Regions from separate parts of the Streptomyces sp. NPDC051636 genome, predicted to be linked through region 1. Evidence: predicted binding sites of a transcription regulator. Region 1 holds the regulator's gene; the other holds the start of a gene.

The links. The regulator HrcA, encoded in region 1, represses chaperone genes, less so after heat shock. The targets are predictions, from matches to a motif close to TTNGCACTCNGNNNNNCNGAGTGCNAA.
Region 2: a site for HrcA is predicted at 5,519-5,545, ahead of groL (chaperonin GroEL). Genes of this name have one in related genera too.

The regions. Positions count from the first base shown of each region.
Region 1 is NZ_JBITDA010000026.1:32,355-39,834, reverse strand. Features, by position in the region: gene ACIBBH_RS33485 (hypothetical protein) at 1-99, opposite strand, end outside; gene ACIBBH_RS33480 (VOC family protein) at 543-935, opposite strand; gene ACIBBH_RS33475 (16S rRNA (uracil(1498)-N(3))-methyltransferase) at 951-1,697, opposite strand; gene ACIBBH_RS33470 (nitronate monooxygenase) at 1,694-2,770, opposite strand; gene dnaJ (molecular chaperone DnaJ) at 2,870-4,006, opposite strand; gene hrcA (heat-inducible transcriptional repressor HrcA) at 4,007-5,023, opposite strand; gene ACIBBH_RS33455 (MBL fold metallo-hydrolase) at 5,196-5,921, shown strand; gene ACIBBH_RS33450 (DUF3097 domain-containing protein) at 5,953-6,759, shown strand; gene ACIBBH_RS33445 (Uma2 family endonuclease) at 6,743-7,315, opposite strand; gene hemW (radical SAM family heme chaperone HemW) at 7,418-7,480, opposite strand, start outside.
Region 2 is NZ_JBITDA010000014.1:45,957-53,436, reverse strand. Features, by position in the region: gene otsB (trehalose-phosphatase) at 1-129, shown strand, start outside; gene ACIBBH_RS23840 (trehalose-6-phosphate synthase) at 409-1,809, opposite strand; gene ACIBBH_RS23835 (glucosyl-3-phosphoglycerate synthase) at 1,882-2,826, opposite strand; SAM riboswitch class I at 2,992-3,147, shown strand; gene thrC (threonine synthase) at 3,166-4,449, shown strand; gene ACIBBH_RS23825 (MoaD/ThiS family protein) at 4,446-4,721, shown strand; gene ACIBBH_RS23820 (cold-shock protein) at 5,164-5,367, shown strand; gene groL (chaperonin GroEL) at 5,673-7,295, shown strand; gene ACIBBH_RS23810 (DUF397 domain-containing protein) at 7,431-7,480, opposite strand, start outside.

The DNA of each region.
Region 1 (7,480 bases):
GCACGCCACGACGCCGCCCACGGCCACGATCGCGAGCCCCGTCACGGCCACCGTCCGCGTCCCGCGGGGCCGATGCCGAATGTGCCTCAATGCCCCCATGCACGGCAGCGTGCCACCGTCGCGGGCTGGGCGGTAGGGCGCATATGGCCACTCGAGTGTTCGGGCGCCTCCCCATCGAGTGTCTCCCGGGTGCCTGATCCGAGCCCGTGCGCGGTGAACGCGGGATCGGGCGGCTCGTCGACGGGGAGGGGACCGTCCGCCGGTGGACCGTGCGGCACCGGCACGGGGACGGCGCGGGCCGCCGGGAGGTGCTTACGCTGTACCGGGACGGGGTCCGCACGCGGATCGTCTTCCGGGGCGGTGCGGGCCGGATCGTGCCGGACGGGCTGCTGCACCCGGGGTGCGTGGGCGACGGCAGCGGCGAGCCGCTGAACCTGCACCGGCCGGTGTCGTCCGCGCGTTCCTCGACGAGGCCCGGGAGCGTGAACTGCTCGCGGGCGCCGGGGATGCGGACGGCTGGGAGCTGTTCCGGGCGGTCGTCCTCAGGTGCGCAGCAGCAGCCACTCCTGGAGTTCCACCAGGTTGCCCTCCGGGTCCTTGAGGTGGGCGACGCGCATGCGCTCGGTCATGGCGGCCGGGCCGTGCAGGAGGGTGGCGCCGCGGTCGGTGATCTCCGCGCAGTAGGCGTCGAGGTCGTCGACGCGCAGGACCACCAGGGAGCGGTGGCCGGTCGCGCTGTCGCCCAGTTCGTCGAGCACCGCCGCCATCATGGAGCGGTCCTGCAGCGCGATCCCGGCGGAGCCGGTGGCGGGACTGAACTTCTCGTACGGTCCCTCGGTCGCCCCGGACTGCGGCTTCAGGCCGAGCACCTCGGCGTAGAAGCGGTAGCAGGCGGCGAAGTCGGTGACGAGCAGCCGGACTTGGGCGAGTTCCACGCTTTTCCCCAGCGGTCAGGACCAGCGTCCGGTACGGCCCAGGAGCAGGGCCACGGCCGCGGTTCCGGCGGTCGATGTACGCAGTACGGTACGCCCGAGCCGGTACGCCTTCGCGCCCGCCTCCTCGAACAGCGCCAGCTCCTCGGCTGCGACGCCCCCTTCGGGGCCGACGACCAGCACGATCTCGCCCTCGGTGGGGAGTTCGGCGGTGGCCAGCGGCTCGCTGGGGTAGTCGCGGTCCTCGTGCAGGACGGCGGCGAAGTCGGCTTTGGCGAGAAGCCGGGCAACCTGTCTGGTCGTCGCCGCGTCCGCGACGTCCGGGAAGCGGACCCGGCGGGACTGCTTGCCGGCCTCGCGGGCCGTCGACCGCCACTTCCCGAGGGCCTTCAGCCCCCGGTCGCCCCGCCACTGGGTGATGCAACGGGCGGCCGCCCACGGCACGATGGCGTCGACGCCGACCTCGGTCATGGTCTCGACGGCGAGCTCGCCGCGGTCGCCCTTGGGCAGGGCCTGGACGACGGTGATGCGGGGGGACTGCGCGGGCTCCTCCGAGACCGAGGGCATGTGGACGATCAGGCGGTCCTTGCCCTCGGTGCCGATCACTTCGCACACCGCGTAGTGCCCGGCGCCGTCGGTGAGGACGACCTCCTCACCGGGCTGCAGCCGCTTCACGGAGACCGCGTGGCGGCCTTCGGGGCCGTCCAGGACGTACCGGTGGCTCTCCGAGCGGAAGTGCTCGACGACGAAGACCGGCGCGGTCACTCGCCCCGACCCCCGCCCGACAACGCTGTCCGGGCCTCGGCGAGTTCGGCCGCGAGGACCTCCACCAGCCGCCCGGCCGGCAGGTCCCGCGCCATCCGGTGCCCCTGTCCGGCCCACAGCGCCATGCCCTGCGCGTCCCCGGCCTTGGCGGCGGCCTTGCGCAGCGGCGAGGTCAGGTGGTGGACCTCCGGATAGGCGGCGGGGGCGTACGGGCCGTGCTCGCGCATGAAGCGGTTGACCAGGCCGCGGGCCGGGCGGCCGGAGAACGCGCGGGTCAGCTCCGTACGGGCGAACAGCGGGTTGGTCAGCGCCTGCTTGTGCAGCGCGTTCGCGCCGGACTCGGGGGTGGCGAGGAACGCGGTGCCGAGCTGGGCCGCGCTCGCGCCCGCCGCCATGGCCGCGGCGATCTGGCTGCCGCGCATGATGCCGCCGGCGGCGACGATCGGGACGCCGACGGTCTCGCGGACCTGGGCGATCAGGGAGAGGAGGCCGATGCCGCTGCCGTCCGTCTCCGGGATGTCCCGGTGGGTGCCCTGGTGGCCGCCGGCCTCCACGCCCTGCGCGATGACCGCGTCGGCCCCGGCCCGCTCCACCGCGAGGGCCTCCTCGGCGGTGGTCGCGGTGACCAGGGTGAAGGTTCCGGCACGGCGCAGGGAGTCCAGCACGTCCCGGCTCGGCACGCCGAAGTGGAAGGAGACCACCGGCACCGGGTTGTCGAGCAGCACGGCGAGCTTGGCGTCGTAGCCGTCGTCCCGGCCGCTGTCCGGGTCGCCGAGCTCGGTCTCGTACCAGGCGGCCTCGCCGGACAGCTGGTGGGCGTAGACCTCGACCGCGCCGGACTCGGCGTACTCGGGCTGCGGCATGAACAGGTTCACGCCGAAAGGGCGGGCGGTCAGGCCCCGCAGCTGCTTGATCTCCTGGTACATGCCGTCGGCGGTCTTGTACCCGGCGGCGAGGAACCCGAGGCCGCCGGCCTCGGAGACGGCGGCGGCGAGCTGGGGGACGGAGACACCGCCCGCCATGGGAGCCTGCACGATCGGCTGAGGGAAGAGATCGGTCAGTGCGGAGGACATGACCGCATGTTGTCACGTCCTCCGAACAAGTCCGAATCCGGCCTTCCACCGGCATAGGCCAGGTGCATGGTCGGTGGTCAGGGACCGTCCCGCGTGGCCTCAACGCCCGTTGAACGCATCCTTCAACCGCGAGAAAAGACCCTGCTGCCCGGGCTGGAACTGTCCCTGCGGCCGCTCCTCGCCGCGCAGCTTGGCCAGCTCGCGCAGGAGGCGTTCCTGCTCGGGGTCGAGCTTGGTCGGGGTGGTGACCTCGACGTGGACGACGAGGTCGCCCCGGCCGCCGCCGCGCAGGTGGGTGACGCCCCGGTTGTGCAGGGGGATCGACTGGCCGGACTGGGTGCCCGGGCGGATGTCGACCTCCTCCATGCCGTCCAGCGTCTCCAGCGGCACCTTGGTGCCGAGGGCCGCCGCGGTCATCGGGAGGGTGACCGTGCAGTGCAGGTCGTCGCCGCGCCGCTGGAAGGTGGGGTGCGGCAGCTCGTGGATCTCGACGTAGAGGTCACCGGCCGGACCGCCGCCGGGGCCGACCTCGCCCTCGCCGGCGAGCTGGATGCGGGTGCCGTTGTCGACACCGGCCGGGATCTTCACGGTCAGGGTCCGCCGGGAGCGGACGCGGCCGTCGCCGGCGCACTCCGGGCAGGGGGTCGGCACGACCGTACCGAAGCCCTGGCACTGCGGGCACGGGCGCGAGGTCATGACCTGGCCCAGGAAGGACCGGGTGACCTGCGAGACCTCACCGCGGCCGCGGCACATGTCACACGTCTGGGCACTCGTGCCCGGCGCGGCGCCCTCACCGTTGCAGGTGTTGCAGACGATCGCCGTGTCAACCTGGATGTCCTTGGTCGTGCCGAAGGCCGCCTCGTCCAGCTCTACCTCGATGCGGATCATCGCGTCCTGGCCGCGCCGGGTGCGCGAGCGCGGGCCGCGCTGGGACGCCGTACCGAAGAAGGCGTCCATGATGTCGGAGAAGTTGCCGAATCCACCGGCCCCGAAGCCGCCCGCGCCGGCGCCGCCGGCCTGCGAGAGCGGGTCGCCGCCGAGGTCGTAGACCTGCTTCTTCTGCGGGTCCGACAGCACCTCGTAAGCGGCGTTGATCTCCTTGAACCGCTCCTGGGTCTTCGGATCCGGGTTGACGTCCGGGTGCAGCTCGCGCGCGAGCCGCCGGAAGGCCTTCTTGATCTCTTCCTGCGACGCGTCGCGGCGCACGCCGAGAACGGCGTAGTAGTCCGTGGCCACTTACGACTCCGCCAGGATCTGTCCGACGTACCGTGCCACTGCGCGTACCGCTCCCATCGTTCCCGGGTAGTCCATGCGGGTCGGTCCGACCACGCCGAGCTTGGCAACCGCCTCGCCGCCCGAACCGTAGCCGACCGACACCACCGACGTGGAGTTGAGCCCCTCATGGGCGTTCTCGTGACCGATCCGCACGGTCACGCCCGAATCCTTCGCCTCGCCCAGCAACTTGAGGAGCACGACCTGCTCCTCCAGCGCCTCGAGCACCGGCCGGATACTGAGGGGAAAGTCATGTCCGAAGCGGGTGAGATTGGCGGTGCCTCCGATCATCAACCGCTCCTCGTTCTCCTCGACGAGTGTCTCCAGCAGAGTGGAGAGCACGGTCGAGACCGTACCGCGATCCTCTGTGTCGAAGCCCTCCGGGAGGTCCTCGACCAGCCGCGGCACGTCCGTGAAGCGGCGGCCCGCGACCCGGCTGTTGAGCCGCGCGCGCAGGTCCGCCAGAGACGCTTCCCCGAAGGGAGCCGGGCAGTCGATCACCCGCTGCTCGACCCGGCCGGTGTCCGTGATCAGCACGAGCATCACGCGCGCGGGGGCGAGCGCGAGCAGCTCCACGTGCCGCACGGTCGAGCGGGTCAGCGAGGGGTACTGCACGACCGCGACCTGCCGGGTCAGCTGCGCGAGCAGCCGCACCGTACGGGCCACGACGTCGTCGAGGTCGACGGCGCCCTCCAGGAAGTTCTGGATCGCCCGCCGCTCGGGGGCGGTCATCGGCTTGACGCCCGCGAGCTTGTCGACGAACAGCCGGTAGCCCTTGTCGGTGGGGATGCGCCCCGCGCTGGTGTGCGGCTGGGCGATGTACCCCTCGTCCTCCAGAGCCGCCATGTCGTTGCGGACGGTGGCCGGGGAGACGCCGAGGTTGTGCCGCTCCGTGAGCGCCTTGGAGCCGACCGGCTCCTCGGTGCCCACGTAGTCCTGGACGATGGCGCGCAGCACCTGAAGCCTGCGTTCACTCAGCATCCGCGCACACCTCCAGAAAACTCGTCCCCACGGCCCTTCGGTCCTTCGCCTGGCACTCTGCGCGTGCGAGTGCCAGCATTCCCCGGCCCAGTGTACGGCTGTGGGGTACACCCCGGGCAAGGTCGGTACGTCCGCCGTGCCCCGGTGCGGTCGTCCCCGCTAGCGTCGCGGTATGACGGTGACTTGGGAAGAGCTGGGGTGGGAGCGGCTGGCCGCCGGGGTCGGGCGGTGCCGGCTGCCGGGCTGGGACTGCACGGCGGGACTGGTCCTGGGGGAGGGCACGGCGCTCGTGGTGGACGCCGGGTCGAGCCTCGCCGAGGGCGCCCGCCTGCGTGCGCGGGCGCAGGAACTGGCCGGCCGCCGTGTGACCCATCTCGCGCTCACCCACCCCCACTTCGACCACGTCTTCGGCGCGGCCGCCTTCGCGGGGGCGGAGGTCTTCGCGGCGGTGGGCATGGACGCGGTGCTCGCGTACGAGCGTGCGGAACTCCGCCTGGACGCCGTCCGCAACGGCCTGCCGGTGGCGGATGCGGACGAGGCGGTGGACGCCCTGCCCCTCCCCCGCCACCTGGTCTCCGGCGAGTGGACCCTCGACCTGGGCGGCGGCCGCCAGGCGCTGCTGGCGAACGTGGGCCCGGGTCACACCGCCCACGATCTCGCGGTCCTGGTCCCCGGCGAGCCCGAGGTGGTCTTCTGCGGCGACCTGGTCGAGGAGTCCGGCGAACCGCAGGCCGGCCCCGACGCCGTACCGTCCCACTGGCCCGCCGCCCTCGACCGGCTCCTCGACCTCGGCGGCGCGGACGCACTGTACGTGCCCGGTCACGGAGCGGTGGTCGACGCGGCCTTCGTCCGGGCGCAGCGGGACGCGCTGGCGGCGCGTTTCGGCGTGTCGCCCTGATGGCGGTGCGGCTTCTCCTATCGTCATCCGAATGCGCCAGTACTCCGCCGACCTGACCCCTCCCTGGAAGAAGCCGAAGCCCGTCCCTGAGGTCCCGGCGGAGCCCGGCCTGGTGGTGGAGGAGTCCGGCTCCGGCTTCTGCGGCGCGGTGATCCGCTGCGAGGCGGGCACGGTGACACTGGAGGACCGGTTCGGCAAGCACCGGGTGTTTCCGCTGGAGCCGCGCGGGTTCCTGCTGGAGGGCCGGGTGGTCACGCTCGTACGGCCGACCGGAAAGGCTGCTGCCCGCCCCGCCCGCACCGCCTCCGGCTCGGTCGCCGTCCCCGGCGCACGCGCGCGCGTGGCCCGCGCCGGGCGCATCTACGTCGAGGGCCGGCACGACGCGGAACTGGTCGAGAAGGTGTGGGGCGACGATCTGCGCATCGAGGGCGTGGTCGTGGAGTACCTGGAGGGCGTGGACGACCTGCCGTCGATCGTCGCGGAGTTCGGGCCGGGTCCGGACGCCCGCCTGGGGGTGCTCGTGGACCACCTGGTGCCGGGCACCAAGGAGTGGCGGATCGCGGAGTCGGTGACCAGCGAACACGCCCTCGTGGTCGGCCACCCGTACATCGACATCTGGGAGGCGGTGAAGCCGTCCTCGCTGGGGATCGAGGCGTGGCCCCGGATTCCGCGCGGTCAGGACTGGAAGACGGGGGTGTGCCGGGCGCTGGGATGGCCGGAGAACACGGGGGCGGCCTGGCAGGGGATTCTGGGGCGGGTGCGGTCGTACAAGGACCTGGAGCCGGAGTTGCTGGGGCGGGTGGAGGAGTTGATCGACTTCGTTACGGCGCATCCGTAAGAGGCGGCAGCGTGCCGAACGTGCTCGTGTCCAAGTCGATACCCACGAACGGCAGCGGCACCGGGTCGCCGAACTTCCGCGTCCGCTTCGACTGATAGTCCGCTGACCTACCGCTACCGACCGGCTCCGTGAGCACCAGACATCTGGCGTCGAAGGGATCGATGATCAGATACACGGGCACCCCGCCCGCGGCATAGATCGACCGCTTCTCCACGTAGTCCCGATGGACGCTGGTCCTGGACACGACCTCGACCAGCATGGTCACGGCTGGGGCAGGTACGAGGCGCCCCGGGCTGTCGTCGGCTCCGCTCTCCATGACGACGAGATCCGGCTGGGGCTCACTGTTCTCACCGGGAAAGGCCACGTCCTGGGTCTGCAGCCGCTCCCATCGGTGGGCGGGGATCTGGTCCTGCACGGACTGCACGATGCGGTTGTGGACCTTGTCAGGGCCGGCCATCATCACGATTTCCCCCCGGATGAGCTCAGCCTTGAAGCCCTCGGGAACCTCGAGGTTCTCGAAGGCGTCGTGCACCCGGCGATCATCCACAGCGGTCATCTCCGTGGCCCTCCGCTCTCCGCCGCCGCGCGTACGGCGGCAGCCTACGAATCAGGTTAGGGACCGAACCGACGTTCCGCACCGATTCACCCGCCGGAGTGATCAGTCCACAAGGCCCCGCACCACCGCATCCGCCAGCAGCCGCCCCCGCAGCGTCAGCACGGC
Region 2 (7,480 bases), on a different contig from region 1:
GTGCCCGGCCTCCTGGTGTGCAGCGGCAGCACGGAGGTGACGGAGCTCGCGGAACGGGCGGACCTGGTGGTGGACGGCCCGCAGGGAGTCGTGGGCCTGCTCCGACGGCTCGCGGCAGCCCTGGGCTGACCGGCGCAGCGCCTCAGCCACCCGGCGGCCACGCCGTCGCCCGCTGGTTGCCCGTTGCGGCCCCGTGCCGTCAGCGGTCGGCCGGCTGCCGTCGCCCGGCCGTCGGCCGCCAAGTGGCAGACTGCCGACCGCACGCCCGCTGCCGCGCGTGACCGACGTGCCGCCGCGGCGGCAGCCACCGTTGCCCGGCCGTCGCCCGCTGCCCGACGTGTCGGCCGCCCCGGTCACGTCGTTGCCGGGTCAGGGTGGGCAGGGCCACGCCGCCGCGCCCGGCCGGGATCAGGTGTCCAGGGCCCTCAGCTGGTCCAGGAACCACCGCGCCGGCGGCAACGCGGTGGCCGCGGCGGCCAGTCGCTTCGTGCGTTCCGCGCGCTCGCCGTCCGGCATGGTGAGCGCCTGGTGCAGGGCGCGGGCCGTGCCGCCGATGTCGTACGGGTTCACGGTCACCGCGTCCTCGCCCAGCTCCTCGTACGCCCCCGCCTCGCGCGACAGGACCAGCACGCAGCCCTCGTCCGAGACGACCGGGACCTCCTTGGCGACCAGGTTCATGCCGTCCCGGATGGGGTTGACCAGGGCCACGTCGGCCAGGCGGTACGCGGCGAGGGAGCGGGCGAAGTCGTCCTTGACGTGGAGGACGACCGGGGTCCAGCCGGGCGTGCCGTAGGAGGAGTTGATCTCCTCCGCCACCCGCTGCACCTGAGCCGTGTAGTCGCGGTACACCGCGAGGTCCTGCCGCGAGGGGTAGGCGAACGCCACGTGCACCACCCGCTCGCGCCACTCCGGGTGGTCGTCGAGGAGCTGCCGGTAGGCCAGCAGCCCGCGCACGATGTTCTTGGACAGCTCGGTGCGGTCGACCCGGACGACAGCCTTCCGCCCCTCGCCGATCTCCGTCCGCAGCGCCGCCATCCGTTCGTTCACGTCCGGCTGGTGCGCCCGCTGCCGCAGGAAGTCCGCGTCCGCGCCCAGCCCGTGCACGCCGATGCGCGTACCGGTGGGGATGCCGGGGCCCAGGACGGCGTGACAGCAGTCGGTGAACGCGTCCGCCCAGCGCTGTGTGAGGAAGGCCGCCCGGTCCGCGCCCAGGATCCCGCCGAGCAGCTCGGCCGCGATGTCGTCGGGGAGGAGGCGGAAGTAGTCCGGCGGGGCCCAGGGGGTGTGCGAGAAGTGGCCGATGCGCAGGTCGGGGCGGAGTTCGCGGAGCATCCGGGGAGCCAGGGCCAGGTGGTAGTCCTGGATGACCACCGCCGCGCCCTGCGCCGCCTCCTGAGCCAGCGCCTCCGCGAAGGCCCGGTTGTAGGCCTCGTACGACACCCACTGGCGGCGGAACTCCGCGTCGAAGACCGGCTCCAGCGGCGTCTGGTACAGCATGTGGTGGACGAACCACAGCACCGAGTTGGCGATGCCGTTGTAGGCGTCGGCGTACACGTCGGCCGGAATGTCCAGCATCCGTACGCCGGCCTCGCCCACCCCGCGCCGTACCGCCTCGCGGTCGCCGTCGGACAGCGCCGCGCACACCCACAGGGCGTTCGCGTCCGAGCCGATCGCGGACAGCCCGGAGACCAGTCCGCCGCCGCCCCGCTTGGCGTGCAGCGAGCCGTCGGGGCGTACCTCGTACGAAACCGGGCCGCGGTTGGACGCGACCAGCACCTCAGCACCGTGCGTGGAAGCCGTGGAAGCCATAAGCCTCAACCTAGCCCGGCCCGGAAACGCTCAAACGTACGGCCCCTCCCCGGTCGGGTGACACCACCGGGGTCAGGCCACTCGCCGTTCGGCGTACTCCGCGATCTCCACCATCGGCGGCCGCTCCTCCGTGTCCACGGAGAAGGTGCGCGGCTCGAAGCCGTCCTCGCCCCGCTCGAACTGGGTGAGGGAGGGACGGATGAGGTGCCCGCGGGCCAGCCGGAGCTGGGCGGTGCGGTAGATCGCCGCGGCCATCCGGCCCAGCGCCTGCCCGTCCTGGTGCCGGTGCTTGCGGACCCCGACGTCCACCTGGGCCAGGGCGTCCAGACCCACCAGGTGCAGCGCGTCGACCAGCATGCCCAGCTCCACGCCGTACCCGACGGGGAAGGGCAGCTGCTCGAGCAGCGAGCGGCGGGCCGCGTACTCGCCGCCGAGCGGCTGCACGAACCCGGCCAGTTGCGGCCAGTGCATGTTCAGCAGCGGGCGCGCCATCAGCTCGGTGACCCGGCCGCCCTGGCCCGCCGCCCCACCGAGCGGACGGTCGTACATGCCCTTGACCAGGTCCACCTCCGGGTCGGTCAGCAGCGGGCCGACGATCCCCGAGACGAAGTCCGAGGAGAAGTCCTTCAGGTCGGCGTCGATGAAGCAGACGATGTCCCCGCCGGTGACCAGCAGGGAGCGCCACAGGACCTCGCCCTTGCCGGGCACGGCCGGTATGCGCGGCAGGATGTCGTCGCGATGGACGACCCGGGCGCCGGCCGCGGCGGCCACCTCGGAGGTGCGGTCGGTGGACCCCGAGTCGACGACCACGATCTCGTCGACGAGCGGGACCTGCTGCATCAGGTCGTGACGGATGATGGCGACGATGTCGCCGACCGTCTCCTCCTCGTTGAGAGCGGGCAGCACGACACTGACCGACTGGCCCGTGCGCTGCTTGGCGGCCAGGATCTTGTGGAGCGGGCGATCGGTCACGGACCAGGAGCGGGTGCTCAGCCAGCGCTCGACTTCCTTCAGCACAGTGCGCGGCTCCTCTGCGTTCTCTCGGCGAGCTGCGGATCGGGTGGTATGTGATCCATCTCGCGGTTCGGACGGCTATCTCAACTGTCCTGGCCTTCGGTTACAGTCTTGAACAACGCTGATGACCATCGCATGTCGGGGGTCGTTGTGCGTACAACCACATACCGCTCATCCAGAGGGGCAGAGGGACACGGCCCGTTGAAGCCCCGGCAACCCTCCAGCCGGTCTCGTAGATCAGTGTTGATCATTTCAGCGAGGCTCCCGGCTAGGGAAGGTGCCAAATCCGTCTCACGGCGAGATGCGTCGTGGGGAAGATGAGGAGAAAGGGCCTCGCCTCACATGGCTGTGCAGACTGTTGCAAGCACCACCGACTCCACCGTAGACCTCGGCCCCGCAGCGGCGCTGAGCTGCCGCGAGTGCGGCCACCGGGTCCCGCTCGGCCCGGTCTTCGCCTGCGAGGAGTGTTTCGGCCCGCTCGAGATCGCCTACGACTTCTCGGCCTACGACACCGAGGAACTCCGCAAGCAGATCGAGGCGGGACCCGCGAACATCTGGCGCTACGCCCCGCTGCTGCCCGTCCCGGCCGATGTGGCGACCAAGCCCAACATCAACCCCGGCTGGACCAAGCTCGTCAAGGCCGACAACCTCGCCCGCGAGCTCGGCGTCACCGGCGGTTTGTATGTGAAGGACGACTCCGGTAACCCGACGCACTCCTTCAAGGACCGTGTCGTCGCACAGGCGCTGGAAGCGGCGCGCGCCTTCGGCTTCACCACCCTCTCCTGCTCCTCCACCGGCAACCTCGCCGGCGCCGTCGGCGCCGCCGCCGCCCGGGCCGGCTTCCGCTCGTGCGTGTTCATCCCGCACGACCTGGAGCAGGGCAAGGTCGTCATGGCCGCGGTCTACGGCGGCGAGCTGGTCGGCATCGAGGGCAACTACGACGACGTCAACCGCTTCTGCTCCGAACTGATCGGCGACCCGGCCGGCGAGGGCTGGGGCTTCGTCAACGTCAACCTGCGGCCGTACTACGCGGAGGGGTCCAAGACCCTGGCGTACGAAATCTGCGAGCAGCTCGGCTGGCGGCTGCCGGACCAGATCGTCGTCCCGATCGCCTCCGGCTCACAGCTCACGAAGATCGACAAGGGTCTGCAGGAGCTGATCAAGCTCGGGCTCGTCGAGGACAGGCCGTACAAGATCTTCGGCGCCCAGGCCGAGGGCTGCTCGCCGGTGTCGACCGCGTACAAGGCGGGACACGACGTCGTACGCCCGCAGAAGCCGAACACCATCGCCAAGTCGCTGGCGATCGGCAACCCGGCCGACGGGCCGTACGTCCTCGACATCGCGCGCCGCACCGGCGGGGCGGTGGAGGACGTGACGGACGAGCAGGTGGTGGACGCCATCAAGCTGCTGGCCCGCACGGAGGGGATCTTCGCGGAGACGGCGGGCGGCGTGACGGTGGGCGTCACGCGCAAGCTGATCGAGAACGGTGTCCTCGACCCCACCAAGACGACGGTCGTCCTCAACACGGGCGACGGCCTGAAGACCCTGGACGCGGTGGCGGGCACCGGCCTGACCGCTACGATCCGCCCGAACCTCGACTCCTTCCGAGAGGCTGGCCTCGCATGAGCGTGACCGTCCGTATCCCGACCATCCTGCGCACCTACACGGGCGGCCAGGCCGAGGTGAGCGCCGAGGGCACGACCCTCGGCGAGGTCATCGCCGACCTGGAGAAGAACCACACCGGAATCGCCGCCCGTGTCCTGGACGACCAGGGCAAGCTGCGCCGCTTCGTCAACGTGTACGTCAACGACGACGACGTGCGCTTCGAGCAGGGCCTGGAGACGGCGACCCCGGACGGCGCGGGCGTCTCCATCATTCCGGCCGTAGCCGGCGGCTGACCGAATGACCGATCATTACCATCGGTAACACCAGTTACCGAGAGTTCATCGAATTGCCCCCTCCGTGAGAGAAGCGGAGGGGGCAATTCAGTGTGATTGAGCGCGGTACAGTTGGGGAACACGCTCCCGAGCCCGGGCCGCAAGCCCTGGATTCGTGCCGCACACCCGATGAGATGTAGCCAAAGTGTGCGTGCTTTTTGCGGCTTTTGTGCCTTTTGTGGAGCCCGACTTGCCCCGAATTCCGCCGAATTTTTGGCAGATTTCCGACCGGGCCCGGCCGGAATTCTCGTCCGATTGACCTGTTGCAGACGGCAGTTGGACAGATACATTCAGCCGCGGTCGACGCGTTCCGGCGCACGCCCCCAAACCATTGGGGGGTGAGGTCTGACCCGGGTCCGCGAAGTGTGGATCTGTGCAAGGGCCAGTAATAGGGGAGTTAGGCATGGCTCAGGGCACCGTCAAGTGGTTCAACGCGGAGAAGGGGTACGGCTTCATCGCGGTCGACGGTGGTGCGGACGTCTTCGTCCACTACAGCGCGATTCAGATGGACGGCTACCGCACCCTGGAAGAGGGCCAGCGGGTCGAGTTCGAGATCTCGCAGGGCCAGAAGGGTCCGCAGGCCGACATGGTTCGCGTCACCGCCTGAACGTTCTTATTGGCGGAGGGCTCGCATCCGGCAGGGTGCGGGCCCTTCGTCCTGTCCGGACACGGTCACGCGCCCGTCCGTGCGGCGGAGCGCCCCGCCCGAACCCCGGTAGCCGCTTGCACTCGCAGGGGGCGAGTGCTAATCATTGGCGTTAGCACTCTGAAGGTGAGAGTGACAGCGAAGGACCGGGTCGGTGAGGCCCGCAGGCCAAGTGGGGCAAGGAACCACGGGGCCCGCGAGCCGTCCGTCGCGGGCGCGGGCGCGGTCCGAAGGAATCACCCCCAGTCCTGGAGGGACCACTTCACATGGCCAAGATCATCGCGTTCGACGAGGAGGCGCGGCGCGGCCTCGAGCGCGGCATGAACCAGCTCGCGGACGCCGTCAAGGTCACCCTCGGCCCCAAGGGCCGCAACGTCGTCCTCGAGAAGAAGTGGGGCGCCCCCACGATCACCAACGACGGCGTCTCCATCGCCAAGGAGATCGAGCTCGAGGACCCGTACGAGAAGATCGGCGCCGAGCTGGTCAAGGAAGTCGCCAAGAAGACGGACGACGTCGCCGGTGACGGTACGACCACCGCGACCGTCCTGGCCCAGGCCCTGGTCAAGGAGGGCCTGCGCAACGTAGCCGCCGGCGCCAACCCGATGGCCCTCAAGCGCGGCATCGAGAAGGCCGTCGAGGCCGTCTCCGCCGCCCTGCTGGAGCAGGCGAAGGACGTCGAGACCAAGGAGCAGATCGCCTCCACGGCCTCCATCTCCGCCGCCGACACCCAGATCGGCGAGCTCATCGCCGAGGCCATGGACAAGGTCGGCAAGGAAGGCGTCATCACCGTCGAGGAGTCCCAGACCTTCGGTCTGGAGCTGGAGCTCACCGAGGGTATGCGCTTCGACAAGGGCTACATCTCGGCGTACTTCGCCACCGACATGGAGCGTATGGAGGCCGTCCTCGACGACCCGTACATCCTGATCGCCAACTCCAAGATCTCCTCCGTCAAGGACCTGCTCCCGCTGCTGGAGAAGGTCATGCAGTCGGGCAAGCCGCTGCTGATCATCGCCGAGGACGTCGAGGGCGAGGCCCTGTCGACCCTGGTCGTCAACAAGATCCGCGGCACCTTCAAGTCCGTCGCCGTCAAGGCCCCGGGCTTCGGCGACCGCCGCAAGGCCATGCTCGGCGACATCGCCATCCTCACGGGCGGCGAGGTCATCTCCGAGGAGGTCGGCCTCAAGCTGGAGAACGCGACCCTGGACCTCCTGGGCCGCGCCCGCAAGGTCGTCATCACCAAGGACGAGACCACCATCGTCGACGGTGCCGGTTCCTCGGACCAGGTCAACGGCCGCGTCAACCAGATCCGCGCCGAGATCGAGAACAGCGACTCCGACTACGACCGCGAGAAGCTCCAGGAGCGCCTGGCCAAGCTCGCGGGCGGCGTGGCCGTCATCAAGGCCGGTGCCGCCACCGAGGTGGAGCTCAAGGAGCGCAAGCACCGCATCGAGGACGCCGTCCGCAACGCCAAGGCGGCCGTCGAGGAGGGCATCGTCGCCGGTGGTGGCGTGGCGCTCATCCAGGCCTCCTCGGTCTTCGAGAAGCTGGACCTGGAGGGTGACGAGGCGACCGGCGCCAACGCCGTGCGCGTCGCGCTCGAGGCCCCGCTGAAGCAGATCGCCGTCAACGCCGGCCTCGAGGGCGGTGTCGTGGTGGAGAAGGTGCGCAACCTGACCCCGGGCCACGGCCTGAACGCCGCGACCGGCGAGTACGTCGACCTGGTCAAGGAAGGCATCATCGACCCGGCGAAGGTGACCCGTTCCGCCCTGCAGAACGCCGCCTCCATCGCCGCGCTGTTCCTCACCACCGAGGCCGTCATCGCCGACAAGCCGGAGAAGGCCGCCGCGGCCGCTCCGGGCGGCATGCCGGGCGGTGACATGGACTTCTGATCGACCTCTGGTTGATCTGCGTCCTTACCGAGGGCGGCACCCCCTGTTCCGGCGGAGGGTGCCGCCCTCGGGCGTGTCCCTCCACCCATTCCAACCATTCCAAGCAAAGAGGGCTCGGGTGTCGGAGCCCGAAGCTCAGGGCCTGGTGTCCTTGAGGTTTTCGACGAACGCCGACCATGACTCCG